3 regions of the Paenibacillus sp. CECT 9249 genome follow, and region 3 is predicted to be linked to each of the others. Evidence: riboswitches for the same ligand, from Rfam matches in the RefSeq annotation. Region 3 holds a riboswitch; each other region holds the start of a gene.

Region 1 (10,111 bases), on a different contig from region 3:
TATGAAGGTAACTCATGCCGCTGGTAATAAGGCTGACAACAATGTAGTAACCCAATCCGAATATGGCGCCGGCCGTACCGAGTACATCGCTGTAATGGATTAGCGCATGTATTTCCTCGGCTTGGCGGCATTGATGGTTGTTGTAAGCAAAAGGCTCGCGAAGGCTTAGAACAAAGCAGCATGAAAGTATCATCATGCAACACGGCCTTGGTCCTTCATTGGACTGAGGCCGTTTCGTTTTGCCAGGAATCGATCCTATGCAAAATGCAGCCCGTCTCCCGAAGGAGAGAGCTGCATTTTTCGTTTTTGCTACGAGGCATTCTTTTTATCGGTCTTTTTTCTTCTGATCAGCCACATGCCGGCAATCAGGAGCATGCCCCCTGCCAATAAATAAGTATACATATTGGTCGCTGTTTTGGGCAGGTAATGAAGACCATTGTCCTTGATGCTTCTTTCCGTGCCCTTCCCTATGCTTGTAGATTCCCAAGGCTGCTCGGAAGTCGGATCAGTCGGAGCTGTTTGGGCTGTTTCTGTCTCCCCCGACTCGCCCGGTTGGCCCGGTTGTTCGTTCTCGTTGTCAGTCTCTCCGGCAACGACGATCTCCTCGTAGGGCTCTCCCGGTACACTAACATTATCCGCAGAGACTTCACCGACGTTCTTGATCTTATGGCCGGCTTGGCCCGGCTCGACCCGAACTTGGAACACAATCGTATGCCAGTTCGTATCCGTTACATCGCCAATTTCTCCGACGACTCTACCGGTAGCATAATAACCATTGTCACCATCCGCTTCATCCGTTACCGGATGGCCGTCGACTTTCAATGTGCCTGGCATATAGGCCAAACCTGCCGGCAATTCGTCCGCAATGACCATGTTCGAAACACGGCTGCCGGAAACGGTGTTGCGCGCCATAATCGTATACTCTATCGTGTCGCCGACCTCAATGCTGCCGCCATCCATATCCCTTGAGGTTTTTCTGGATTCGATCACAGGGGCCGGTGGTGTTACGGGCGGAACGGTCACGGGCGGCGTCCCCCCGGACGGTGGTGTAACCTCATCAGGCGGTGTGACCACAGGCGGCGGTGTGACCACCGTCCCGTCTTCCTCTACGACGATCACTTCTGCCGGCCTTCCGGGTTCGCCGATGTTGTCTCCGGTAACTGTACCGGTATTTTTGATCGTCTGACCGGCTTGTCCGGATTGGATGACAGCATGGAATTCCAGCGTATGCCAATCCATATCCCAGATGTCGCCATATCCGCCGTACACCACGCCGGTGACGTGATGTCCGCGATCATCGCCTTCGTCATCCGTTACAGAAACGCCATCCACCTTCAAGCTGCCGGGAACATATTCCAATCCCTCGGGTATCGTGTCCGTAATCGTCAAATTCGCGATATAGGTATCACTTACCACCGTTCTTGCGCGGATCGTATATGCAACGGTATCCCCGACTTCAAACGTGCTCTTGCCTGATTCCAGATTGGCGGCCGTCTTCTCCGTTTCAATGAACGGGTGCCGCGGATATACCTTTACTTTCGATATCGGCCTGCTTGGAGTTCCAATATTGTCGGCCCTTACCAAAGCTACATTGTGGATATCTCTCCCAGCCTGCCCGGATTTGATGATGGCTTTGAACTCGAGCGTATGCCAAGATGTATCCGTTACATCGCCGAATTGGCCAAACACTTGACCGGCCAAATAATAGCCCTGATCTCCATCCTGCGCATCGCTCGCCGAGGTTCCGTCTACGGTCAACGTGCCCGGCACGTATTCCAGACCTTCCGGAATGACGTCCGTAATCGTCAGATTGGTCACCAAGCTATCTGAGACTGTGTTGCGCGTTTGAATCGTGTACAGCAGCGTATCCCCGACTTCCGGGTGGTCCGCATCCGTATTGCCGCCCGCTTTCGCATGCAGCGATGCCGACTTATTCGACTCCAGCGCAACGGCCCGCGGATAAACCTCAACCACTTCTTCCGGCTCGCTCGGAGTGCCGACATTATCGCCGCTTACCACAGCTACATTCCGGATATCTTTGCCCGCTTGTCCGGCCAACACTTTCGCCTGGAACGTCACCGTATGCCACACCGTATCGGTGACATCTCCGAACTGGGCAAAGACTTGTCCGTCCGCATAGTGGCCTTTATCCCCGTCCTGAGCATCGCTGACCGAGGTTCCGTCAACGGTCAACGTGCCTGGCACGTATTCCAGACCTTCCGGAATGACGTCCGTAATCGTCAGATTGGTCGCCAAACTATCGCTTATCTTGTTGCGCGTCTGAATCGTGTACAACAGCGTATCGCCCACTTCCGGGTGGTCCGCATCCGTATTGCCGCCCGCTTTCGCATGCAGCGATGCCGACTTATTCGACTCCAGCGCAACGGACCGCGGATAAACCTCAACCACTTCTTCCGGCGTGCTCGGAGTGCCGACATTGTCGCCGCTCACCACGGCCACATTCCGGATATCTTTGCCCGCTTGGCCAGGCAGTACTTTCGCCTGGAACGTCACCGTATGCCATGCGGTATCCGTGACATCCCCGAACTGGGCGAAGACTTGACCGTCCGCAAAGTGCCCTTTATCTCCGTCCTGAGCATCGCTCGCCGAGGTTCCGTCTACGGTCAACGTGCCCGGGACGTATTCCAGACCTTCCGGAATGACGTCCGTAATCGTCAGATTGGCCACCAAGCTATCTGAGACTGTGTTCCGCGTCTGAATCGTGTACAGCAGCGTATCCCCGACTTCCGGATGATCCGCATCCGTATTGCCGTCCGCTTTCGCATGCAGCGTTGCCGACTTATTCGACTCCAGTGCAACGGCCCGCGGATAAACCTCAACCACTTCTTCCGGCGTACTCGGGGTGCCGACATTATCGCCGCTTATCACAGCTACATTCCGGATATCTTTGCCCGCTTGTCCGGCCAACACTTTCGCCTGGAACGTCACCGTATGCCACACCGTATCGGTGACATCTCCGAACTGGGCAAAGACTTGTCCGTCCGCATAGTGGCCTTTATCCCCGTCCTGTGCATCGCTTACCGGCGTACCGTCAACATTCAACGTGCCCGGCACGTATTCCAGACCTTCCGGAATGACGTCGGAGATCACGAGGTTTTCAATCAGGCTGCCCGCGGCCGTATTCCGTGCCTGAATCGTATACAGAATCGTATCGCCCGCTTCCGGATGCTCGTCATCCGTGTTTCCTTCCGCTTTTTCAAGCAGCGCAGCCTTTTTTTCAGCTTCTAATTGCGGTACTCTATATTCGACCGGTGTTGTCACTTCATTGGACTCGGCCGTTGCATCTTCACCAATTAGTAAGTTTTTATAGCTTACAATCGCTTTATTGGCGACCGGCTCGCCGACATGGCTTGCCAACGCTTTGACTTTGAATTGTAAGATGATTCCGTCAGGCAAATTGGCCGTGTTCGGCAAGTCGCCGAGTCGGATGATGACTTTATTACCGTCAAAATATCCGGCGTCCTGGTCGTTCTCATCGGTCAAATTGACGGCGCTTGCCCCGCTGACAATTTTCATGGTGCCCGGGATATATTCTGTTCCTGCAGGGATGACATCTTCAAAGACAGCATCTGCCGCAATGTCACCGCCTTCATTTTTAACCTTCACTTCATAGGTCAGTTCATCCCCGACAAATACTTCTCCCTCCGGAGATACCGATTTTTCAGCGACAACGACCGAACCGATTGGCGGTTCGTTAGAAGCCGGAATCGTGTCGGAAGCCGTAGCGCAACCGGTCTTCGCCGAGATCGTAATGTCCTGAGATCGATCGGCATTTTTTAAGACGGCATGAATCTTCCCATTCGCATCGGATAATAACTCGGTTACGGATTCTCCGTTCGGCCCGGTTAGATTGCCTGAAGTTGCAGTCAGTGCTTCCAGCGAAGCGCCGGAAACCGGATTGCCCAGCGGATCAAGCAGCGTTACCGTTACTTGATGCTCTCCCTGCTCATCGGCCGCTTCCGTCGTTAACTCCAAACTGCTCGGCGCTTGTTTGTAATCATTTTGCGGATCGAGTGTTTCAATAGGAGCGTAGTCATTGATAAAGTACCAGCTATGGATATCATGGTTCTCGTAATTTGGGTATCCGGTTGATGCGGTAAAACCGGCATGGTACGTTCCCCCGTCAAAAATCGTACCAAGATCGATACCGTCTACATCCAATATTAAAGAAGAACTTTCCCGATCCGGCAAAATACCTAGACGAACCTGAACTTTCTGAGTTAAACCATCATAGTCGATCCATGTATAATACCGGTTTCCGTCAGATAATTTAAAATTGGTGCCATGATCCCTATTAAACTCATCCAAATCCGTATACCAGCCATCCTTATTTTCGAGCGGCCCATTTTCTGCGAGTCCAACGTAGTTTGCAGAAGGATCGTAACCAGGGTTTTGGAAGGTATCGTACTTAACCGTAAAACTAGGTTTAATGCCATAAAACCCAAGTCCGCCTCCAACTGCGTCTTGACTGGTTGTACCGGTCTGAATGGTAAAGGTCAGCCCGTCGCTTGCACCTGCAGGACTCGGATTCCTCATTTCAAATGAAAAAGCCGTACTGAATGAGTAATTGTTTACAGGACAAATTTCTTTATTGTTAAAAACTGCCCCGCTTTGTTCTGTCGCTGTCGGCGTCAATCGGATAAAATTGGCCCCGGCAGGAACTTGCGCACGACCATTTAAAGTAAACAATTGATTAATCGTACTGGGTGAAAACTCATCCAACTTGTAAGTCAGCCACTTCCCATCCGCAGGAGCCGCACTTGCATTTTGATTGTGCAAAGGCAGCATTGGATACGAGAAAATGATGAGAAAAGCCATCAAAATTTTAAAAATCCGATTTGCTATTATTTTCGCCTTCAATAGTTTCCCTCCCTACCGGCCAATTTTATAAGTCTTTATTAAAATCTTTGCTGTAATCACCACCTTGCCTTACTCCTTTTTTAAAAAATAAAAAACTCCATCCATAAACGAACATGCGCCAACAGACGGAGTTTTCCATCGTATTCGGCAGCTGGCTGGCATTGGACAATCCGTTAGCCCCTGTAGCTTTGCGTCCCCGTCTTTCAACGAGTTTGCTATTATCATACGAGAATATATTGAATTTTTTGAAACAAAATTACCTTTAGTATATATTGAAATAGGTTTGACGATTAGGTAGATTAGCCCTAAATTTGTTGAGATCTCTAATTATTTGTCGAATAAATGCAAATGCGCCCCCCCCTGAAAAGAGAGGGCCGCTTGCGAAGAGGAAATGTCAGGTGCCGCAAAACGTTCGGTAAGGCCGGTTCGACGGCGCAGGCGGCGCGGAATATTCCGCCTGTTCGGGAGAGTGCGCGTACGGGTTGGAAAGCACATGAAGCAACCGTTCCATCACGCTGTAATCTCCTCGCTCCGCCGCGGCTTCCAGCGCCTCTTCCACCCGGTGGTTGCGGGGGATGAGCGCGGGATTGCTGCCAAGCATCAACTGATGCGAGGAGGCTTGCGATTCCTGCTGCCTACTCAGCCTCGCCTGCCAGAGCTCATGCCATGAAGCGAATTCCGCAGCGCAAGATAAATCCGAGTCCTCCATCTTGTCAAAGGTTAAGGCTAGAAACGTATTGGTATAGTCCGCACGATACTTCTGCATCATACCGAGCAGGTCTCCGATCAAGGATTCGTCCTCCCGCTCTTCGTTAAAAATCCCCAGCTTCGCCCTCATGCCTGCGAGCCAATTCCGCTGAAACAACGAGGCAAAATCCGATAGCGCATCCTCGGCCATTGTGATAGACTGCGCCTCGTCGTCATGCAGCAGCGGCAACAAAGTTTCGGCGAATCGCGCGAGATTCCAAGCGGCAATATACGGTTGATTTCCATAAGCGTAACGGCCTTGCGTATCAATGGAACTGAACACCGTCGCCGGGTCGTACGCATCCATGAAAGCGCAGGGCCCGTAATCGATCGTTTCTCCGCTAAGAGCCATATTGTCGGTGTTCATCACCCCGTGAATGAAACCGACCAGTTGCCATTGGGCAATGAGCGCAGCCTGGCGCTTGACCGTTTCTTGCAGCAAAAAGAGATAACGGTTCCCGATGGGGCCGAAATCCGGAAAATGCCTTTGCAGTATATAATCAGCAAGGGTCCGAAGATCCTGAACCGTCCCCCATTTTGCAACGTATTGAAACGTCCCGACGCGCAGATGGCTGGCAGCTACACGGGTCAGAACCGCGCCGGGCAGCTCGGTTTCGCGGAGAATCGACTCGCCGGTTGTTGCCACCGCCAGACTGCGGGTCGTAGGAATGCCAAGGGCATGCATCGCTTCGCTAATAATGTATTCGCGCAGCATCGGCCCAAGCGCCGCCCGGCCGTCGCCTCGTCGGGAATATGGCGTTCTTCCCGAACCTTTCAGTTGAATATCGAACCGTTCGCCCGCAGGGGTGATTTGCTCGCCGAGCAGCAGCGCACGCCCGTCCCCTAACATCGTGAAATGCCCGAATTGATGCCCTGCGTACGCTTGCGCAAGAGGCTCGGCGCCTGCGGGAATCCGATTGCCGGCAAGCATCGCTGCGCCGTCCCCGCTGCGCAGCGCTTCGGGGTTTAATCCGAGAGACGCCGCCAATCGATCGTTAAGAACAACCAGCCTCGGCAAATGTACGGGAGTCGGGTCGACCTTGGAAAAGAACAGTTCCGGCAGACGGGCGTAACTGTTGTCGAAGTTCCATCCTGTGAGTTCCTGAGTCATTGTACCTTCCTTTTTTCTTATGTCTTTTTTGTATCTTATTGTTTTTCTTTTACATCAAATAATAATCATGGGCAAGAATATAAACCAATAACATCGTCTGCCGCCCTGCTCCAAATTCGCGGACACGGGATACGTTTAATTGTGACAAACGGTCCGATTTCGGACCGTTTGCGGACAGACGATCCTTTATTCGCGGCAAAAGCTCAAAAACAAGCCCTCCGACGAATGATTAACGGAACCAGTGTTCCCCTAAACTGGGAATAAGCGATTTTGACGCATAATAACGGCCGTACGGTCCGGATACTACTTTCTCGATGCAACGCCACATTGAGTAATTGCATTGCATTTTAAGTCAATTTCATCCTTCTCCTCCGATGATGTAATCTGCTTTATTGCGGATATAGAAGGGGATAGCTTCCTGTTTTCCAAGGCGATCCGCGCGGACCTAGGCGCTAACGAAACTGCCAATCCTTATTGGGCTCGCAATGAAGACGTTCCCACCCTAAAGAAAGTACAAATCGTTATTCATTGGAAATCGGCCGGTTTACCAACCTTCTCCCCTCAATAGCGTGTTCTAGTTTCGTTACACCAGCAATGGGGTCCATTTACAGGCTATTAGCGTGTTCTAGTTTCGTTAGCCCGCTCGACGGATCGCCAGCGGTGCAGCGGTATGATGAAATTGACTCCAATCGCAGGCTTTTTGCCTCATTTCCTGTTTAGTTGGGCAAATCCATCCGTTTTTGCAGGAATTCGTCTTCAACACGGTGATTGCCGGCCAATCACACATGGCAACTTCCAATGAACTCGAATCCGCAGCCTTTTTCGATGCAACGCCAACGCCATTGCCTACCACTCCGCGACCGTGCCGTCCTCCTGCCGCCATACGGGATTCCGCCAATTATGGCCGATCGCAGCCATTTCGCGGACTTTCGCCTCGTTCACCTCGATGCCGAGGCCGGGCAGCGTCAAATTGTTTACATAGCCATCCTTATATTCGAAAACGGACGGGTCAACCAAATAGTCGAGAATGTCATTTCCTTGATTGTAATGAATGCCCAAGCTCTGCTCTTGAATAATGGCGTTCGGAGAGCAGGCGTCAAGCTGCAAACAAGCGGCCAGCGCAATCGGGCCGAGCGGGCAATGCGGCGCAACGGAAATATCGTACGCTTCCGCCATCGCAGCAATTTTGCGCGTCTCCAGTATGCCGCCGGCGTGGGACAGGTCCGGCTGAATAATATCCACGATCCCTTCCGCCAGCAACTGCTTGAAGCCCCAGCGCGTGTACATCCGTTCGCCGGTCGCGATCGGACAGGAAGTATAGCGCGCGATTTCCTTCAATGCCTCGTTATTCTCCGGCAGCACCGGTTCTTCGATAAACATCGGACGGAACGGCTCCAATTCCTTGGCCAGAATCTTGGCCATCGACTTATGTACGCGCCCGTGAAAATCGATGCCGATCCCGAAATCTTGACCGCCGGCCTCCCGCACCGCGGCGATTCGGGCAATCGCCTGATCCACTTTGGAGAACGAATCGATATAGTGCATTTCTTCCGTCGCATTCATCTTCACGGCCGTGAAGCCGGCGGCGATTTGCCGTTTGGCCGCCTCGCCCACATCGCTCGGGCGGTCGCCGCCGATCCAGTTGTAGACGCGGATTTTATCGCGGCACGCACCGCCCAACAAATCGTAGATCGGTGCGTTATAATATTTGCCTTTAATATCCCATAACGCTTGTTCAATACCCGATATTGCGCTCGACAGGATCGGGCCTCCCCGGTAAAACGCCGCTCGATACAGCACCTGGAAAAGATCTTCGATCCGCATCGGATCCTTGCCGATCATATATTCGCTCATTTCTTCCACGGCCGCCTTTACCGTATCGGCTTTGCCTTCCACGACAGGTTCTCCCCATCCCACGATGCCTTCGTCCGTTTCCATCTTGAGAAACAGCCAGCGCGGCGGCACTTTAAACAACTCGACGCTGCGAATTTTCATCAATCGATCACTCCTGTCCCAAATTTCCCTGCAACGCCTCTCCCCGGATTACCTCGCCAAATAACCCCCGTCCACCGGTATGATCGCGCCTGTAACATAGTCGGAGGCCGACGACGAGAGGAAAATGCCGATGCCGCCCAAATCCTCCGACTTGCCCCACCGGCCCGCGGGAATGCGGGAATTCACTTGCGGGAGCCGGACATCGTCCTGCATCAAATCGGTATTCATCTCCGTCGCCATATAGCCGGGCGCGATCGCGTTCACTTGAATGCCGTGAATCGCCCACTCGTTAGACAACGACTTCGTCAGTTGGGCGATTCCCGCCTTGCTGACCGCATAGGAGGAGGCATGATAACCGCCGATGAAACTGAGCATCGAAGCCATGTTAATGATTTTCCCGCTTCCTTGCCGAACCATAAGAGCGCCCGCGAACCGGCACAATTGATAGACGGCGGTTAGATTCAATTCCAGCACCCGATCCCAACTCTCCACCGGCAAGTCGAGACATGGCCTGCGATCATGCATGCCGGCGTTATTCACGAGGATATCCAGCCTGCCGCCCAATGCTTGCAGCGCTTCTGCAAAACCGCGCTCAAGATCGGCCCGATCCAGCAAATCGCATCGAATCGCATGAACGCGCGCCCCCGTCCGGCTTAACTCCTCCGCTACTAGCGGCGCATCGTCCGATATGTCGAGCATGGCGATCTCCGCGCCCGCTCCGTGCAGCGCCGCAGCAATCCCTTTGCCCAACCCTCGGCTCGCTCCCGTAATTATGGCCCTTTTGCCTGTCAAATCGAATAACTCTCTCATCATTATACCGTCCTTTTCCAAGTCATTGTTCAAAAAATCAAGTAAACCTATCTATTTAAGCTCACTTGGTTGAAAGACTATCCCGGTATTCCTGCGGCGTCATTCCATAGTATTTCTTGAAGGCGTGGTTGAAAGAATGCGGCCGCTGATAGCCGACCATTGCGGCGATTTCGTAAATTTTCCCTTGCGTATTGCTTAACAAATATGCGGCTTTGTCCATGCGGATTTGTCCGATATAATCGCTGAGGTTCAAGCCTGTTTCCAACTTATATATTTTGGAGATATAGACCGGATGCATATGGACATGTTCGGCGATTGTCTGCAGGCTTACATCTTGCGACAGATTTGTCTCGATCAATCGATGGATGTCCCGGATCAGCCTCGTCCGGCTGTCCTTCATTTCACGGTCGCAGTCCCCCTTCAACCGTTCCAGGATGCGCATCGACCATTCGCGCAATTGGTGGATCGACCGGAACGGCCGCCCGGCAACCAGCTTGTCGTAATCGTCCCCGATCAATTGCGATAAAGACTGGCCGTTCTTGTGAGCGATATAGGAATAAGCCGAAC
Region 2 (10,111 bases), on a different contig from region 3:
AAGGCAAAAGCCCGCTATCGTCCTGAACGCCGTAATTCGCCGCCGAGAAGCCTACGGGCACAACGCCGAGAGCGAGAGCGACATCATGATTCGCCCATTGTATGGCAGCAACTCGTTCAGGCTTGCTTGGAATGACCGTTTCGCCAAAAGCATGCTTGATCACGATCGGATATTCGGCATTTGCATCTGGGGAAGCGGGTGTTTCCGTGTTGGACGTTACGTTGCTTGCCGTCTCATTCCCAGTCGAAGTTGGTGCGGGTGTCGAACCTGATTGCGGACTTGAGCAACCAACCAGCGATATCATAAGCACAGCCCCAATGACGAATGTTCCTAAAGAGATTTTACGTTTTGCATTCATTTGCAGACCCTTCCTTATCATGAACGATATTTTAAATGATAATGATTATCAGTATCATTCATTAATATATATTCTCATTGGCGGGTTGTCAATGAAATATTTATAAGTGTGATTTGCGGTGCACGCCGAGTCTTTCGATATTCAAGAAATCCAATAGACCTAATTTTTTTAATATGCTAGGATGTAGGCGAATGTAGGATACATATTTATCTTATTAGCGGAAAGGATTGAAAATATGGAAAATAACGAAAAGAAAGAGCCGATGATTTTTGACATTCTTGTAGCTGAAAGAAGCAATTATGAGGTAGGCAAGCAACGAGCTGCAACTCTAAAAGAGTACTATCCGGAAGATCTCAATTATTTTATGAGTCCAATGGAAGGGCAGGATTATATCTCCGCAGCAACGGCTCATAAGAGAATGATGTTGATTGACAACATATGCTCCGGCTTTGTGGATGAAGTACAAGGATTTGCCGATGAAGCAGGCATAGAACCGGAAAAAATCATTTGCTATGCCAATTCTTATCACAACGCTCCTCATTGCTGCCAATTTGGAGTGCTTCCTGTAAATACGAGCGATGGGCATTTTTATGTAGGAAGGAGCTATGAGTATTTTGTAAGAGATGAAAGAAGCTTATGTATTACTCGAGTGACAGGAAAACCAAAACATATGGGCTTCTCATTGCAAAATGCGGGAAGAATGGATGGAATGAATGAATATGGGCTCGTTGTCTCCATGTCCAGTACGGCTTACTTGAAGCCTCTTGGCGGGGACGGATGCGAGTTCTGGGTCGCGATTCGCGCCTTGTTGGACCGCTGTAAAGACGTTTATGAGGCTCGATGTTTGTTTGAAGAAATACCGTTGTGTACGAATGCGAATTTTCTGGTGGCGGACGCTTCGAATCAAGTGGCCGTATTCGAGGCGGCAAGCTTTGCATCGGATAAAAAAAGACTTTCCGTGCGCAAACCGTTCGGCGGCTTGTTGGTTGCTACCAACCATTATGTGAGTCATGAAATGAAAGAATTCGACGAGTATCACTTTTGGCATTCTGAAATGCGCTATTCTTCCGTCATGAATTCGTTATTGCGGGATGCGCCCGATCTCGACGATGAGAAGATAAGGAACTTACTATCCACTCCGTATCCAAATGGTCCGTGCTGCCATTATTATTCAAGCGGGATGGGTACGCTGCGAAGCATGATCTTTGATGTAACGGAGAAGAAACTGAAGGTCAGCTTCGGACCGCCGGATAGGAATCCATGGCATGAAGTCGATATTGACGCGCCGGTAGGGCTGCAAGAGATTGTATGCAAATATGATGATGTGAAGATCGAGAATCCGGAGCAATTTTGGAGGGAAATGGATTGATTGGAGAGCGGGGGCCAGGAAAAGCCCCTTCCGCAGTTTTCAGCAGAAGGGGCTAACCCTCATGAAACGGGATCGGCTGGCTGCTCCTCATCGGAAATATAGAAATGATTTGTCCCGATTTGGATATTCTTGAGCGAATCTTTGCCGCCGGGATCGTGATCGAAGAAAAGGCTGTGGACGACAGTACCGTCCGCATAGGTAAGGACGAGCGTATTGCCCGCGATTTTATAAGTGCCTTTGTCGCTCTTGGATTCGCTCGAATGGGTCGCGGAGACCGTAGCGTCGAGGGAGGCCAAGGTCAGGTCCGTGCTTTCGAACGTACCGTCGCTCGAGAAGGTCAAGGATTCCGTCCACGACGAAGAGGCGGCATTCACGCCGATGAGGCCGCTAAAGCCGATATACTCGTAGGTCCCTTTCAATTTCAGCCCATTGGCAACCGGCTTAACAGGGGACATAGAGACATCGTCAATATACAGTTCCCCTTTGTCCGATAGGCGGATCGTATGGCTCTCATCATTGCTTAGCTTCAGCTTGTCGCCGGAAATGGTGTAATTGCTGCAACCGTCGCGTTTGCAATCGATCGTTTCCGGCCCGCCCTGCGGCGGAGGACCGACGAGAATGCGACGGTCCGGAAGAAACGTATACATGTCCCAACAAGCGCCTCCGCATTCGTAGCCCCCTACGTCTTCTCTTAATCCGTAATACATGCCATTGAGATCCTTCAGGTCGCTGAGATTTGCAGTTGGCTGCTGAACTTGAGGCGGTTCCGCAGGAGACGGATTGGACGGTTGTTGCTGCTTGGCTGTGTATTCGTCCAGCCGCTTCTGCATCTCTTCCTTCGTGATACCAAGCTGCTTCAGCAAGCGATCCGTGATCACCGTGATTTCCCGATTGACCTGATCCCAATGGACGATCGCGCCCGTGGACTCCCCGATGAAACGAAGCGGAACCATGGTGCTGCCGTTCGCGATTTGAGCGCTTTGGCTGAGCGGAACCTGCTTCCCGTTCACGACCGCCTGCGTGTCGTCAATACGCAGGACGATCGTCAATCCCTCTTTCGATCCTGTCACAACCTGATTGGTTTGATCCCAATCCACTTCTAATCCCATCGCTTCAAAAAGCGGACGGAACTGCACAAGCGTCGCACCCTTGATCGTGAGCGGTTGAACCTGGAAAGCGATTTCCGCCGTATCGACGAATACCTTCACGGGCCGTTCGCCGGCAGCGAAAGTTCTGTCGGGGTGTACCGCGATGAGAGTGGCGAAAAACAGCATACATACAAGTATGGGGCGGTACCAACGCAAACGAATCCCTCCCTGATCTTCATTTGAATGAACTAAACATAAAATACACATTTTTCCTGTAACCTCCAAGGTGCAAAAGTCGCTTTTTTGACGCAGCTTATCCCGAGTAGAAGCACTAATTTCTGCAAAAATAGTCCATTTCATAAGAGCGCTGAGCGGCTGATGTCCCGTCGGGCGGGCTAACGAAACGTAAACACGCTAATCGCCTGTAAATTTCCTTGTTGCTGGTATAACGAAACGAAAACACGCTAATGAGGGAAAAAAGGCGGTAAAACGGTCGATTTCCAATGATTAGCGATCCGTACTTTCGTTAGATTGGGAACTCCTTCATTTTGAGCCCAATAAGGATCGTCAGTTTCGTTAGCGCCAAATTAAGAAGCGCAGATCCGCGCGGATCGCCTTCGGATGTAGGGAGCTATCCCCTTCTATATGCGCAATCAAGCCAGTTACATTAACGACGGCGAATTATGCACTGGACTCCAATTGCAGGTTTCTGAATAAAAGGATCTTTCTTGCGTGTGGTGGGTTATTTTACCTATTATAAGGTAATCCATGGTATTGAACTGGATTTTGAGGGGATGAAACAGTAAAATTTAATTGTATAAAAAGGGAAAATGTAGAGGCCGAATCATTAGTATAAAGACAAGCCGAAGGAGATCAATCACATGCGAAAAATGCTAGGCGTACTCTTTGTGCTGGCTGGTATAGGGTGCGTGACTTTCGCTGTCATCCAATACGTCGGACATCAACAAAATTTGAAGGAAGCAATGGCAGAAGCGAGCGCTTTGATTCGTCTGTCGGACACCGGCGGCCATTCGAATGGAGAACGCGTGGATCAGGTATCCTACCGCGATCGCGATCGCTTGATCGATAAATCGGAGTTTGATCCGAAGCCGAACGATGTGATAGGAATGCTCGAAATTCCAGTGCTGGAAGCGGAGTTGCCGATTATCGAAGGTACGGATGAGGAGATGCTCGCGCGAGGGGTCGGGCACTACAGCGCTACCGCTTTTCCTATGGATAACGAGCAAATTCTGCTATCGGGGCATCGGGACACCGTTTTTCGAAATTTCGACCAGTTGTCGATAGGGGATCGTTTTATCGTTAAACTGCCCTATGGAACATTTGAATACGAGATTCAAAGTACGGACATCGTCGATAAAGACGATACGTCCGTCATTCGTTCTATGGGAACCGAGGCGCTGGTCGTGTCGACCTGCTACCCGTTCCGCTACGTAGGGAATGCGCCTGAGCGTTATATCCTGTATGCTTACCCGGTCGAAGATGAGGGGGATTCCTGACCAGGGGCCTCTATTCAAGTCGCGAAGAATGTAGACACGATTAGAAAAAAAAGATATAGTAAATATGTGGATATTTTTCGATAATTTCATACATCGTACGACAATAGCAAACCCGCCGAAAGGTGGCGACGCAAAGCTATAGGGGCTAACGTGAACGATAAACACTATGCCAGCCAGTTGCCGAATACGACGGAAGCCTCCGTCTATTTTTGCAATGCATGTAAATAGTAGACGGGGGCTTTTTGTGTTTTGGAAAGTTGTAGATATATTGTATAGGTTCAGAAGCTACAATACGACGTCTCGGATACGAATTGGCACACGGTGCAGTTCAAAGCGATCGTACAACCCGGCCAAGCGGGCAAGAATATTATCAACATCGCTTCCGTACATGCCGACAATGTCAAGACGCCTGACAGGCCGAGAGAAGATGTGCAAGTATACCCGAGAAACCCAATGATTGAATCGGAGAAGTTTGTCACGAATACGGATGTCACGAAGACGACATATGAAGTCGGGGACATCGTCTCCTATACGATTCGTGTAAGATCTGTGGTCAGCGACACCTATCTGGAGAATCTGACGATTACGGATCATTTGCCGATAGGGCTGGAATACGTTCCGGGCAGCTTACGGGTGGATGGCGTATCCGTTACGGATGCGCAAGACGGCGATGCCGGCCATTCCGTTACCGGGCAAGTATACGGTTCATTTGGCGATGTATGGGATATGAACTGGCATACGCTGGATTTCCAGGCCGTCATACTTGAGGGCCAAGGCGGTCGGACGATCGAAAATACGGCACTCGTGACCGGCGACAACATGGAGCAGCCGGGCGAACCGACGGAAAAAATGGTTGTAGAGCCGGAGCCGCCGGTTGAACCGCCTGTAGATTCTACCGATCCGGATGGCGGAGATCGGGGCGGCGGCGATGGAGGAAGCCCGGATGACAATCCATGGCGCTCCCCGGTCGTTGAATCCGAGAAAATCGCGAAGGATTTGAACGGGGGCAGCATCCGAGTCGGTGATGTGATCGAGTATACGATCCGGATGCGCAACACGGTTTCCAACAGCCAAGTCACCAACCTGGTGATTTCGGATTTTCTTCCGGAAGAACTGAAATACGTAACGGGTTCGTTGAAGGTCGACGGCCAAGCGGTAACGGATGCCGTGGATGGCGATCAAGGTTCGTATGTCGACGGCAAGGTCAGCGGACGATTCGGCACCATTACGGATACCGACTGGCATACCATCGTGTTCCGGGCCGAAGTGGTATCAGGGGAAGCCGGCCAGACGATCCGCAACACGGGTGAAGTGACCGGGGATAACCTGAATCATTCCGATCATCCTTCCGAAGACATCGTCATTGGCGATGGAAGCGGCAGCAACCCAGGCGTGCCCGGTACTCCGAACAACCCGGAAGGAGAGAACTCGGATTCTGCCTTCCCAGATTCCGGGCTATCCGACGGATCAAGCGGGTCGGGCGATTCCAATTTATCCGGCGGATCGAATGTATCCGACCAATACGATGCTTCGAGTGATCCGGCGAATGCCGAGTCAGGCATAGGCCATAAGCTGCCGAATACGGCTACGAATATGTACAGCTATTTGCTGGCTGGATGTATCATTCTGCTTGCAGGACTGTTCCTGCTAAGAAGAAAAAAAGCATAAAGTTACAGGTGCGAAGGGGACCGGAGCAATCCGGCCCCTTTTCGTTTGATTTATGGAGTGTTGCAGCTAACACATATTTTTCCAAAAGGGATTGACAATGAATGGTGATATAATGAATATATATTCAGTCATTTATATTGAGGTTACAAATCACTTTAAGAAAAAATGGGGGGAATAAAAAATGAACGAAGTTAGTGAAAGAATTCAGGCCTATTTTAAGGATTTCGAGCATGCGAACAATGTGTACGATCCGGATCTTCTCGATCCCTTGGTAAACGATCCTTTGGTGGGTGCTTATCCATCCGGCGATGTACATGCGGTGAAGAAAGAGGATTACTTGGCGGGGACAAGAGAGTCGGGTGAATACTTACAATCTTTATGTTATAAATATTTCAAGCTTACGCCTGTAAAGGAAACTCCCTTAAAAGACAACTATGTGTTGGTAGAAGTGAAAGGCACGGCGAGAGTGGAGCAAGCTTCGGGTCAATCCTTCGACCTCGTCCATGATTCTTTCTACATCCTGCATGTCAAGGAAGAATCGATCAAGATGGTCTTTACGATTACTCATGACGCCCCTATACAAATGATGCAGGACCAAGGATTTTTAACAGCGGAGTAAATGAAGAACGGAAGGAGCGGATGAACGTTGAGCAAGCAGAAAGAACGCTTTGAGGCAATGAGAGCCGAGGCCACGGAGAAGATTTTATTATCGGCAGCCAAACTTTTCGCTCACAAAACGTTTGGCAAAACCACAATGCAGGACATTGCGGAAGACGCCGGTCTCAGTAAAGGATTAGCATATCGGTACTTTGCCACCAAAGAAGAAATCATGAGCAGGTTGATCGAAATCTCGATCCCCGGGTTTGATCGTATGGCAGAGCTCTTTCAACAAGAAGGCAATAAAAAAGAGGTTATCATAAACGCTACGACATTTTTGCTCAATAACCTTCAAGAAGATCCTTCCTCCACCGATGGGCTGCTTCTCCTTAGCCAAATCGACAGTTTTTCCGGTCGAGAGTTGAGTCCGGATCTGAAGAATGCGGTACGGGCCTCGATGAACGGACTGATCGATAGCGTATCGGATCTCATCCATCACGGACAAGAACAAGGGGATTTCAAACCGGGGGATCCACGGAGGCTTGCATTGTTCTATTACAGCGCTTTTCAAGGAGTCGCGTTTACGAGTCGAAGTTTTCGGGGGGATTACGTGTTTCCGACGGCAGAGATGTTTTTGGGCTTTTTGATTTTATAAACCAATGACTAAACTGGCGCTTGACATTTGTTTGATATCAAACTATAATCCGATTATGGAAAGCAGAGACGTAATTTCATTCATTTCAAAAATTAGAGAGAAAGTGAACCGGTTTATCGTATCGGAGATGGCGAAGCGTGGTATCGAAGGGATTGCCACTTCGCATGGCGATATCATCTACGCGCTCTTTAAGACGCCGAGACTTACAATGGCCGACATCTCCAGAAGGATTAACAAAGATAAGTCTACTGTCACAGCGCTTGTCGACAAGCTGGTCAGGCTCGGATATGTGACAAAGGAAAGGGACGTTGAGGACACGAGGGTTGTTTATGTTGCGTTAACCGATAAAGGGAAAGAACTGCAACCGATCTTTGAATCCGTCTCAAAGGAATTGTTGGACTTGTTTTACTTGGGCATCTCTGAAAAAGAAAAAGAAAATCTGCTTCATATTTTAAAAAAGATTTACGATAACTTTTAAATTTTTTTCGAGAAATAGTTTGATGTCAAACAAAATGCCGGGGAGGAAATCATTATGAAAGATTTTACGAAAGAATTGCCCGATCATACCAAGAAGTACATTGGGGAGAACGATTTGTTTCTGGAGATATTCGAGGGGGACAACGTCTCGAAAACAACAAAAAACAGGCCCCCGTTGCTTTTTGTGCACGGCGCTTTCACGGGAAGCTGGATGTGGGCCAAATACATTCCTCACTTTATCGGTGAAGGTTGGAAATGCTATGCCATGAACTTGAGAAGCCATTACAAAAGCAGGCTGCTGGACATGACGAAGATCACTTTGGAAGATTATTCGGAGGATATAAAAGAGGTGATCGCTGAGTGTGGCGTTGCTCCGATTCTAATCGGATTTAGCATGGGGGGCATCCTGGGCCAGAAGTTGGCTGAAACGGTCGAACTGGCCGGGTTGGTGTTGATCGATTCCGTCATAAGCAGAGAAGTTCATGAAGCTGTGCCATACGAAGAATTAGAGCGGATGACGACCGATATCGTCGTGCCCGCCCCGGCCCGGGAAGAGCATTCAAGCATCGATGAAACGGCAGATGACATTGCATTCCAAAGGAAATATCTCGCAATGGAGTCAGCACTGGCCTTTAACGCGTTTGTGATCTCAAACGAGTCGAAGGGCATATCCATAGACAGCCGTTCCATTGCCTGCCCGTGCTTGGTTATCAAAGCAGTAAACAGTGTTGATGACGATCGGCGGGGCAGGCTGACGGCGGAACGCCTCCGTGCTGAATATACGGGGCTTTGGAATACAACGCATACCGGCGTGCTCGTCGGGCAGAGATATAAGGAAGCAGTCTCTGCAATCATGGATTGGTTAAACAGATTTTAGAACGAATGCCGAGGGCATGGAGAGACGAGTAAGCGGCTTAAGGCATATAGGAACCTACTACCTCGAACCTCTGCTCATTGTCTATCGTCATATGCTTCACTTCAACGATGTTGCCTTTTTGAAAAGCGGGAATATTCACGATCGGGATGACCGTCTTCACCACGGTATGGATCACCTCGCCATCCTGCTTCGTGACGGTAAGGTCGAGCATTACTTCCGGTTGATTGTCAATTTGAACATTCGTTTGCCGGATCGAGTTGATCACCGCTTGCGCGGAAGCGCCGCCCGCGAGAATCGCCTTGCGTTGCAAATATGCTTTTTTGCGTGCCCGCATTCCCTTAACCATAAAAGCGATCGTCAATGACGCCGTAAGTAATGAGCAAATGATGAGGATCGCCATAATCATATTCATTGGTATACACCTCGCTATTTATCAATAAGTCCCCGCAGCTGTGAAGCGGCCGATGCCCTTTAACGCGTAGTCAAAGAATGTAAGAATAAGGTCATTTTCAGTTTCGATACAATCGTATTTATCAATATCCGCTTTGCCGCCTTGCAGCATATCGGCAATCACAGGAGCGAACAGCGATAAATCCGTCAGGCTTAAATGTTTGGCCCCTTGAAAATGAACGGTATATGCGTCTGAGGCGTTTTCGTCAATCGCTTTATTGGCCGCATAGATGGAATTGTTGTCGAGCTGTACCCAAACGCTGTCGGAATAGATATTAAGAAGCGGGGTCGTGTAGGCTTCGCCGCTTGCCACAAAATCATGAATCTCATTGTCATAGACAAGCTCGCTAAACAACGGGGCATCGATATTGACAACCGCACTTATATCATCGCGTTCTCTGCTAAGCCAAACGCTTGCCGAACCGCCCATGGAGTGCCCGAATACGCCTATTTGATCCGGATTGATAAGTCGATACATGGGGTCCTTGTCACTTTGCGATTCTGCAAGTATCGTATCAATGACAAAATTCATATCGTCCGTACGCAGTTTCATCCATTTTTGAAAGAGCCCATAGACTTCCTCCGTCGTATAAACGCCCTCTGTGTTGGCATTTTTGATTTCCCTCATATATTCCGAATTGGCGAGAGCCCTTGTTCCATCGTCTGAAACGGTATACAAGGAATGATAAGGATGATCGATGGAACAGACGACATAACCGTGGCTTGCAAGCTCCGTATAGGTAGAGGTGTTGCTTGCTTTCACACCGTATGCCCCGTGTGAAAACACGACAAGCGGATAGGTTCCGTCGGCATGTTTAGGATACCAAAATTGTACATTGACGAATCTGTTCTTCCCCGTGCCGATAAATTCCTCCGTTCGGTTTGTATCAACATATGTGTAACTCGCAGTTGCGACTTCATAGGCTCCTGTCACTTGTGGCGATTGATGCTGGGGAAAAAGAAGTGCAGGCGCAAGCGCAACGATCAGCGCAAAGATCATGCCTATTGTTTTCCCGATTACGCGCGAGTGTTTGTATTCTTGGGGATCTGCTTTG
Region 3 (10,111 bases):
AGCTGCGCGCCGCCTTCGGATTGTTGAAAATATAGAAAGGCAGGCAATACGATTCCGTATCCCAGAAGGCCAGACCGCGGTAGGCTTCCCCGGTCAGCCCCTTCGCTCCGATGTTGAAGCCCGGATTATCGCCATGATAGGTTTGATACAATTGGAAGATACAAAAGCGAATCCCTTGCTGATTGTCCGGATCCCCGTCGATGACGATGTCGGAATGCTCCCACACTTGCGCCCAATACCGCTCCTGCTCCTCTGCCGCAGACTCGTAATTCACCCCGGCATACCGCTCGGCCAGCTTCATCCCTTCGTCCCAGACGTCCTCGTGGCTCCGCTCCGGCTCTTTATTCGCAACATTGATCACCAGCTTATCGAGAACAGCCGGTTCGCCTTTCTTTAGCTCCAACAAAATATCATGGCCCGTGAAATTATATTCGCTTACCGGCACGCTCTCGGCTGTCTTCGGCAAATCCAGCCTATAGCTTGAGAACAGGCGGTTGCGGGTGTTGGCCGTTTGTCCGAGCATGGCGGAAATTCCCTGCTTACTGCCTTGCTTCACGCTCTCCCAGTACCTGAAATTCCGATCCTCATGGATGGTCGAGAAATCCAATCCGGCGATAATGCGAGCCGCACCGGAGAAGTTCAACGGCTTCAGCACGATCCGTTGGCAGCCCAAATTCGATACTCGCATACTGATCAGCCGTTCGAATGTAAGCTGTACGCTCTTCCCGTTCCGCAGATGCCAGACGAGTTGCCGCGAATAGATTCCCCGCTTGAAATCCAGCTCCCTGCGGAAATCGGAGAACGCGGCGGTTCCCATATCAAAGGTTTCATCGTCGATTGTAATGCGCGTATACAGCCAGTCTACTCCGTTAACCATGAAACGCAGCGACCGGATGATCCCCTTATAATGCGCTCCAACTTCGCTCTCCTCGAATAACCCGTTGAAATAGCTTCCTAATAATGTATCCCCGCTATAGCCTTCCTCGACATAGCCGCGAACCCCCATATATTCATTGCCTAACGAGAAAATAGATTCCGACACCCGGTTTCGTTCCGGATCGAATCCCTCCTCTATAATCTTCCATGGATCAACTGCTAAATATTTGTCCGCAATCTTCGGCATATCCGATCTCTCCCTCTTGTATTGGTGTTCTGTTCCAATCAAAGCAAAACGCCGTTATGTCTACCCATTCAGATTAGCCAAAAGAAAGCATTACACGAATGTCCAGGTCTAACGAGTTTATGTGCGATCTTACTGAATTGAGCTGATTATTCTCTGTTCGTATCGCGAATGGTTTCTGCGAAAAAGCTGCGTCGTCTTGCACTTCCGGCGGACCCTAGTTCCCTTATATTGGCTAAATGAGCGTTATTGCGGTGATTGACGGACACACCTTCCGCTAATTGCCCCGAAACGGGTCCAAATCGGGCGTTTTGTCACAGATAACAGATCCTGTGTCCGCAACATGCCGAAAAAGGGGTATTTGGGCAAAAATAAGGGATCCTGTGTCCGTCATCGCGAACGGTTAGGAAAAAAAGCCCGCGATCATCCGGAAATTTTCGTGCCGTCCCCCCACCGAAGCGAGAAAAAGATGTCTTTTCGCAGGTGGTTGAAAATGGCGTGTCTGCGAAAATCGTTGTGATGCGGATCGACTATCAAAGTGCCTTATAAGGGAGCGAAAATTCCTTATTGTCTGCGATTGGTGCGGTTTTACGGGGCAGAGGCACTTTCGTTCCCAATCATAGAACAAGCCGCGCTCGGGTTTCTCAAATCATTGGCCACAGGGGAGAGATCATAAAAAAAACCCCCTCCCCCGGCTTCCGCCGGGAAAGGGGAAATTCAACCTTTATTGCTGTTTCGTACGTTTTCGTCCCATGAAACCGCCCAGAACGATCAATGCCAGACCTGTCGCATAGAAAGGCCAATGACTGTCCTCTCCCGTTTTCGGGAGCAGAGGCCCTGGCTTGTCGCCCTTGGGAGTTTCGTCGACACCGCCGCGCGGTATGTTCTCATCGTCTACTTCGACCAACGGGTCTTCCGGCCGATCTGCCGGCGGCTCTTCCGGGTCTACTCCTCCGAGCGGCGTTTCTTCGTCGTCAATCTCTTCCGTCTCTGCCGGAGGATTCACCGGATCCGGATCGGCCGGCGTGCTCGTTCCCGGCGGCGTTGTAGATCCGCCAGGTTCTTGCGGGTTGCCTGGATTTCCCGGATTCGAAGGATTGCCAGGATCGACCGGCGTTCTCTTTTTGCTGTTCGTTACCGTAATTTTCTTGACGAATGCGTCTTGCGCAATGCTCGAAACAATGGTGATGTTGATCTTGGCATCGTCGATGACGTAACCGTCCGGAGCGGCCAACTCCTCCAAAATATACTCGCCGTACAACAACTTAGAGAACAGGATCTTTCCTTCTTCATTCGTCGTTCGAACGATAGGCGTCCGTTCGCCTTTTGCATCATATAAAGCGAATTTGGCTCCCGCCAACCTTTTGGACGAATCCGCCTTATCCGTCTTCGTTACTTCCAAGCTTCCCGTAACACCGCCGCCTGAACCCGAGCCGGAAGATGTGCGGACGATAATTTCCTCCGTCGTTTCTCTTGTTTCGGTCGTGATTTGTTCCCCTTCGAAGGAAACCGTATTGCTGACCTTGGATTTGTCCGGAGCGTTAATAAAGGACTGGTACTCCAAAATGTAAGCCGAATCGATATCCTTCAAGAAGACCAACTCAAATCTTTCTTCGTCGTTATCCTCTCTTGTAATCTTCAGCGTATAATCCGTGTCTCGGATTAACTCTTCGGCCTTGGCGATGTCGCCCTTCTCGTTTACCGTTGTGGCGTACAAACGGAAGGAATCCTCGATTAAAATTTGGTTATCGCTCGGCTTATCGACGATTTTGGCATTGGAAACATGCGATTGCCCTTCGTTGATGCGAATGGTCCAATCGATTTTGTTTCCGTTCTGCTTACCGTTCTTGGTCACATATTCGCCGCCGTGGGGAATCGGCACTTTCGCGTCCCACTCGGCGACCGTTTCGTTTCCGCTCTGAAGGACAGCCTTATTGTTTACTGCAGCCGGAACCAATTCTCCCTGAAGCGATGTTTCAAACGTGATCCAATACGGAGAATCGATGCCATCCTTAAACTCTACGCTCAACGTATTATCGTTCCGACTGTCGGGCAACGTTGCGGTATAGCGGTCGGCGGGAACCTCTTTTCCTTTTTGTACGCCGTTCCACCAGCCCAGCAAAGTCATTTCATGCACTTTGAGGGATCCCTCAACGTAGGTTTGCCCTTTGGCCAACCGGTCAATAACTTTGGCCGGGTTGATTGTATTTTTGTTGTAGTTGACCTTGATGTTCCATGTAATCTTCTTCTCGACGGCATCGTAAGATCCGTCTTTGGCGCCGTTATGTTGCGTCAGAGTGTCAGGCCAAAATTCGGCGTCGCTCTCGATCGGCCCTTTGGATTCGCCGTTTTCCGTCCAAGTAAGAATCGCTCTGTTCAAAAATGGAGCCTTCGTTTTGTCCGGTTTCCATTCGTTATTAAACTTGGTTTCATACACGATCAGATAAGTATCCGTGATGATCCCGTTAAAATGAACTTCGAAACCTGCGCGCGGATCCTCGGAGACAACCGTGTAATCATTGTCGGAAACGGCTTTCCCGTCAGCCGTTACAATTCTCAACGTCTCCGGCAAAAATTCGAGCCCGCCGTTCGGAAATACGTCCTTCACGACGACATTGTCCATCGGGTATTTGTCCAAATTGACCCGAATCGTCCATGTTGTCGTTTTTGCGTTATAATCGGTTTTGTGTTCGTATTTTTCATTCGTATTGAATTTGTTCAGAATGACGCGCTCAAGAGGTTGGCCGGCCTCCTTGCTGCCGCCTTCCGTCGTTACCAGATTCTTGACTGTCTTATTCTCGTCTACCCGATCCGTAACTTTGGTTTCATACACGATGGTGTACGCCGAATCGATGTCGGAGTTGAACTGCAGATCGAAACCCAACTTCCCATCTTGATCCGGTTTTCCCAATACATTCAATTCGTACGCATCATTGTCCAGTTCTTCTTTCGTTTGTCCCTTATAGATCTTGAACGAACCGTCGATCCATTGCAGCCTGCCGTCGAACCGGTCTTGCAACCACGCGTCTTCTTTATCAATTTTTTTGTTGCCGAAGTTGTATCTTATTTCCCAGGCAATCGTTTGTGTCGCAGGATCGTATTTCGCCGCTTTCTTGGCCAATAATTCTCCGCGTTTCACGGTAACGGTAGCTGTCGCGGAGACGTCTTTCAAGTCCTCTCCCGACAGCGTAGCCGTGTTGGCAAACTTGGTCTCTTCTCCCACAACGCGCGTCGCATATTGCACACGATAAGCTTTATTAATCGTTTCGTCGCGGAAAGAAAGCTTGAAACCCGCGCCCGAAGAATCGATTTCGATCGCATACGCTTGCGGATCGAGCTCGGCTCCCGTCGCCGTCGAACCGTCGCCGTTCACTTGAAGGCGGTACACTTTAATGGAATCCGCGATCAATTCCAATCCATCCGGTGTCGGGTCCGTCACAACCGCATGTTTGATCGCTTCTAATTGTTTATTGATATCAATCGTCCACTGAATGTCGCCGCTCTCGACCAAATCGCCGCGTTTCTCCAACGCGGTTCCGGACTCGGGCTTGATTTGCACCGTAACGGTTTGCTCCCCGCCCTTCACCGGGAATACGATGGTAACTTCCGTATTGCCATTGACAACCTCTTTGGTGAATTCCGTGCGGATTTGCAACGTACCGCTCACGCGGGAATGATTCTCCACGTAATCGTTGAAAGTCATCACTACCTGTCCGCTGCGATCTACCGTAAAGTTGCCCACCGTTCCGCCGTCGGCCGTGGTCAGAGGCGCATCGATATCCGTGAAAATTTCAAATTGACGCGGCAATTGGAACGTGAATTTGTCTCCCGCTTTGTAGCCGTGTGGATCCGGCAATTCCCATTCGTAATATAAGTTGACCGCCGAGCCGATTTCCAAGCGGCTGTCCGGATTCAGAACCGTATCAACAACATTTCCCTGCTCGTCCGTAAGGGTCACTTTCGTTAAAATGCTGCCCGATTCCTCCGGCGATGGATTGTATACGGCGTCCGTTACCGTACCGGTTTCATTTTCCCCGGCCTCGACGAGCAACAAACTTTCGGGTGTTGCCGATTCATCCGCTTGCACAACACCTCCGACAAACATACTTTGTAAAATAAGCAACAAACCAATGATAACTACACTTGCCTTTTTTCCCATTTTGATAACATTTCTCCTAATCTTATTTTAAATATCCTTGAAGCGTCAGTCCGGCTGTTCCAAACCTTTCCACGACCAACTCCCTCCATGATTGATGGACCCATACCCATTGTAAACCCCGCCTCTTAACAAATTCTAAACATGGTTCATGCGATATGTCGTCGATTCGGTATTATAGATTTTAAAGGTATTAGTTATCTTTAATTGAATAAAAAAAGAAGTGTCATATAACTATATTGAGTTTCCGCACAAGATCCGACATTTTCTGATTTAAACACGGACTTAAAAACTCTATAATAACTATTATGTTTCATTACGTCAAGGATAAAGCATACCTTCGTTTTTCTTGGATAAGTACATTTCACAAAAGAAATGAATCAACGTAAAAAAGAAGTCCCGAGTGCACACTCAAGGCTTCCATGCCTATCTTAATAATGTTTCGTCGCAGTATATTTGGATGCGTCTTTGATCATGTCGAAAGCGGTGCTGCTGCCATTCCAACCCGCATCCACCGTTGTATCGATAGTCACCCATTGATGGTCCAAATACACTTTGTTCCAGGCATGGTACGTATCGACATACTCGCTCTTGCCCATAACCAATTGAGTCGGAATATCGACGCTTCTCAACATTGCGGCAAATAAGGAAGCGTATCCGTAACAAATCGCTTTGTTCGACGTCAAGATCGGATCGATCTGAGGCACATACTCCCCGGAAACTGCCAAACTATCATCGTATTTAATATGGTTGATAATATAATTGTAGATCGCCTTCACTTTATCCGTATCCGCGGTCAGATCTTCGGTTAACTCCTTCGCCTTGCGAACGGCTTGATTCGCCTCTTTCCAACTTACATTCTGAATGGAATTCAGATATACTTTCGCGTTATCGGCCAGTTCAAGCTTGATCGTATCCTTCTTCATCACTCGATATTTATTGTCGCTGACATGCTCCAATACGCTAACGGTGTACTCGCCGTTGCCCGATTGAAGAGGAAAGGCGTCTACCTTGCCGGGCTTCAAAGTATAGGTGTACTTCTCCTCGCCTTTGGCAATCTGGAGTTTGGTTTTCACACCCGTTTTCACATCATATGCAACGCTTACAATTCCATCCTTCACATTGGCTTTATTCAACCAGGCGCTTCCTTCTTCGGCGTGAACCGGCATTGCTTGCAACATGGAACAAAAAATAAAAACTGCTGATAGAAACAGTACGAACTTGCACACTCTATAAAACTCCCTTCGGCGGCCAGGCTGCCATCTTATAGTTAAGAAGGCCCTATAGCTTTGCGTCCCTGCCTTTCGACAGGTTTGCCATTATCGTGTAAAGCTTTATTTTGGGGAAGAAAAACAAAAAAAGCTTGTCCCTTCGGTAACTGGCTGCCATCTTATCATAAGAGAAGGCCCTGTAGCTTTGCGTCCCTGCCTTTCAACAGGTTTGCCATTATCGTGAATTCGCTTTGTTGCTCATATTCTATCATATCTATCATTTAAAATCTATCGCTTTAGTATAGAATTGGGAAAAATGGGTAACAAAAGGCCATATCAATGAAAAAGGAGCGATTGAAATGCAAAAAATCACTGTTTGACGCTTGTAATTAACAGATTACCTGCGAATATCGGACCAATATGCCCGGCGGGCCGCATAAGTTGGCGGAACTGGAATATTGGGAAGTAGCGAGCGGGAACAAGCGATACCGCAAATACAGCTTACGAAACCTAGCATCGTTATTCGAAGGAAATGGAGCTTCTATATTTTCTTACGAAACTAGAAATTGTTATTCATCAAAATAGTAGGTAATGCGGCGGTATTTCGCTCTAATAACGTCTTGGAGTTTCGTTGAATTTGAAATGGCATCGATTTTACGGCTATAGCGTTTCTCAAGTTCGTTAGCGCCATTCAGATGCTGTGTTCGTACGCCGAAGCTGAATCGAAGATGGAATCGTTGACTTTTTCCGCAAAACCATTTATATTGATAGTTATATTTTTTAAAATTCAAGGAGGATTATTAAAAAGTGACACATTCAATGAGACTGCGTTTCCCTACTTTGAACCGGTAATTGAATACGTTCAAAGGCTCTGCTTGCGTAGGCGGAGTAAACGGGATCAGTCTGTCCTTTTTTAATAATCTTCATGTTCGCATAGCAAATATGTAATGTGTAGAAAGGCGGATCGTTCTGCCTTTCTTTTTTTATGGATTGTTTACCTTCTTTTGCAAGACAAAAGGAAGGTTTATTAGGTGACGGCTACCTTGGCAAACCCCTTAATTAAAGATGGGTCTTCTTCCCTTTACTCTGAATCGCAGGCAGATCGCCTGTGATTTTTTTAATTGCGAAAGGCGGAGATAATATGACCAAAAAAATTCATAAGTACAGCGGGAAAAAGTTAAGCCGCGGGGAGCCTCCCAATTTTTCCGGCCAGCATTTGATGCATAACAAGAAGTTGATTCATGAAATTGTCGATCGAGCGAATATAAGCATCGAAGATACCGTTTTAGAGTTGGGAGCTGGAAAGGGCGCCTTGACAACTGTGTTGAATCAAAGAGCCGGAAAGGTATTAGCGGTGGAATACGATGCCAAATTTGTCGACATACTCAAACGGAAAACCGCGCAACATCCAAATACAATCATTATTCATCAAGACATGATGAAAATCCGTTTGCCCAAAGAAAAGTTTGTTGTTGTCTCCAATATTCCGTACGCCATCACAACGCCAATTATGAAGAAGCTTCTGAACCATCCTTCAAGCAGCTTTCAAAGAGGCGTCATCGTCATGGAAAAAGGAGCGGCCAGACGATTCACGCAAAACTTCATTAAAAATGCTTATGTTTTAGTTTGGAGAATGCGGTTCGACATTCGCTTGGTGAAAACCATTTCCCGAGATCATTTCTCCCCTCCTCCCAAGGTGGACTCGGCCATGGTGACGATCACACGCAAAAAAGAAGCGGTTATAGCGTCCAAAGATTGCATTGCTTTTGCAGGGCTTGCCGAATACGCGCTAAAAGAACCGCAAAGCCCTATCGATTTGGCTTTACGAGGGATCTTTACTCCGCCCCAAATGAAGCATTTGAGAAGGAATCTAAAAATGAACCATGAACAGCTTATCGGAACACTCAATGAAAAACAATGGGGGACGGTTTTTCAAACAATGGTTCAAATGGTACCGCGTCATTATTGGCCAAGAGCAAACAAGAGGACATGAGACCGTTTTTGAAGAAAAAAATCCAACTTCCTTAAAATAGGCAGTTGGATTTTTGTTCGGTTACGTCCGTCAACGATATCGCAGCCATGGTTGCTCATCTAGCTGGAGAAAGCGAACGCTTTGTTACCGGAGCGTCGATTGCCGTCGACGGCAGGTTTGGAGCTTGACACGGACGGCATATGCGGCGGCGTGGGAAACTGGAGGTAGCGATTGTTGGAATGGCGCTAGGAGAAAATGGCAAACGGGCGGGCTCCCGCATATGATACCTCAACATATTCTTGCTGAGGTGTTCAATTATTCAGAGTACAGGTCAAACAACCCTTTGTAAGGAGTGAAGTCCAATGGCATTTATGCCGCTGTCCCCGCCTCCTCCATTCGTCCCAACTCCAACCGCTACATCATATATTATCGACTGCTTACAAAATTACACTTATGTTTGGTTATGGAATGGGGAAAGTTTCTGGTTTTATCCAACACGTGTTGAATATGGAGAAGTTTCTGGTTATCGTTGGAATGGCGCATTCTGGGCATTTTACGGGATTGATCCAAGACTTATCATGTCTGTTTCATGTCCTCCAATCCCCACTCTTTACTAAAAATTTAGAGAGCCATATTGTTGATTCCACAAACAACGATGAGCGTATCATGCCATCCGCTCGCATCACTAGCATACGGGTCCACACTAGTCGTTTACCCCTGCAACAAGCTGCAGGGGTATCTATTCATGCATGAATCAAAATCAGTATGTCCGCTTACAGGAGTCTCGACTCTTCGATCTGATGTTCCGAAGCGAAAGTCATGACTTCCTGTAAATCGGGGTATGAGCTTGACGTCCCTAATCTCGTTACCGAGAGCGCGGCAGCGGCAGAGGCATAAAAAACGACGTCATCCATAGATAAACCTTGAAGCAGGAAATAAGAGAACGCGCCATTGAAACAATCGCCGGCTCCGGACGTGTCAATTGCATTCACCTTAAAAGAAGGATACAGAACCGACTTTTCCTCGCTTTGGTATAAAACTCCCTTGCTTCCTAACGTGACAATCAGGTTCTTGACACTGTATTCCCTGATTACTTTCATTCCGGCTTCTTTTATTTCTTGGATGGAAGCCAGACTTGCACATTTCGAAAGTAATTTCAACTCATGCTCGTTAGGCGTTAAGTAATCGATTCCCCTCAAGGCGGATTGATCCAAGTCTAATACAGGCGCCGGGTTAACGATAACTGTTTTGTTATGTTTTTTCGCTAGTTGTATCGCTGTTTCTATCGTTTCTTTCGGTATTTCAAACTGTACCAAAATGGCGTCAACCTCAGAGATGACCGCTTCATTGCTCATCATATCGTCGGATGAAAATAAATTATTCGCTCCAGGCGAGACAACGATGATATTTTCCCCTTGGCTGTTTACAATAATCTGAGCCGTACCTGTTTTGCATCCCTGTTCTTGTCGAACCAAATCTGCGTTGATATGTTGTTTTTTGAGAAACTGAACAGCTTCCGCTCCAAAAGAGTCAGCGCCTACTTTGGCCAAAAAAGTCGTATCTTGCCCCATTTTGGCCGCCGCTACGGCTTGATTGGCCCCCTTTCCGCCCGGACATGTGAAGAAGGAGGAACCCAAAACGGTTTCACCCGG

The links. A riboswitch is a leader RNA that binds a small molecule or an ion and turns the genes downstream of it on or off. The one in region 3 is predicted to bind cyclic di-GMP.
Region 1: another riboswitch for cyclic di-GMP. It lies ahead of LQ229_RS11005 (isopeptide-forming domain-containing fimbrial protein); the one in region 3 lies ahead of LQ229_RS13445 (transglutaminase-like domain-containing protein).
Region 2: another riboswitch for cyclic di-GMP. It lies ahead of LQ229_RS10845 (LPXTG cell wall anchor domain-containing protein); the one in region 3 lies ahead of LQ229_RS13445 (transglutaminase-like domain-containing protein).

The regions. Positions count from the first base shown of each region.
Region 1 is NZ_CAKKLI010000011.1:70,195-80,305, reverse strand. It holds partial or broken gene LQ229_RS11010 (hypothetical protein) at 1-106, opposite strand, end outside; gene LQ229_RS11005 (isopeptide-forming domain-containing fimbrial protein) at 310-4,839, opposite strand; cyclic di-GMP riboswitch class I at 5,025-5,108, opposite strand; gene LQ229_RS11000 (protein adenylyltransferase SelO) at 5,276-6,739, opposite strand; gene dgoD (galactonate dehydratase) at 7,586-8,734, opposite strand; gene LQ229_RS10990 (SDR family oxidoreductase) at 8,783-9,544, opposite strand; gene LQ229_RS10985 (response regulator) at 9,606-10,111, opposite strand, start outside.
Region 2 is NZ_CAKKLI010000011.1:33,494-43,604, forward strand. It holds gene LQ229_RS10825 (iron-siderophore ABC transporter substrate-binding protein) at 1-358, opposite strand, end outside; gene LQ229_RS10830 (C45 family peptidase) at 621-1,727, shown strand; gene LQ229_RS10835 (copper amine oxidase N-terminal domain-containing protein) at 1,787-3,031, opposite strand; gene LQ229_RS10840 (class D sortase) at 3,697-4,332, shown strand; cyclic di-GMP riboswitch class I at 4,428-4,517, shown strand; gene LQ229_RS10845 (LPXTG cell wall anchor domain-containing protein) at 4,654-6,000, shown strand; gene LQ229_RS10850 (hypothetical protein) at 6,182-6,619, shown strand; gene LQ229_RS10855 (TetR/AcrR family transcriptional regulator) at 6,647-7,252, shown strand; gene LQ229_RS10860 (MarR family transcriptional regulator) at 7,257-7,730, shown strand; gene LQ229_RS10865 (alpha/beta hydrolase family protein) at 7,785-8,606, shown strand; gene LQ229_RS10870 (hypothetical protein) at 8,644-9,018, opposite strand; gene LQ229_RS10875 (alpha/beta hydrolase) at 9,040-10,111, opposite strand, start outside.
Region 3 is NZ_CAKKLI010000016.1:3,464-13,574, reverse strand. It holds gene LQ229_RS13455 (glycosyl hydrolase family 65 protein) at 1-1,123, opposite strand, end outside; gene LQ229_RS13450 (collagen binding domain-containing protein) at 1,845-5,246, opposite strand; gene LQ229_RS13445 (transglutaminase-like domain-containing protein) at 5,708-6,457, opposite strand; cyclic di-GMP riboswitch class I at 6,520-6,604, opposite strand; cyclic di-GMP riboswitch class I at 6,647-6,731, opposite strand; gene LQ229_RS27300 (erythromycin resistance leader peptide) at 7,295-7,339, shown strand; gene erm (23S ribosomal RNA methyltransferase Erm) at 7,629-8,480, shown strand; gene LQ229_RS27110 (hypothetical protein) at 8,525-8,647, shown strand; gene LQ229_RS13435 (transporter) at 8,822-9,076, shown strand; gene rbsK (ribokinase) at 9,233-10,111, opposite strand, start outside.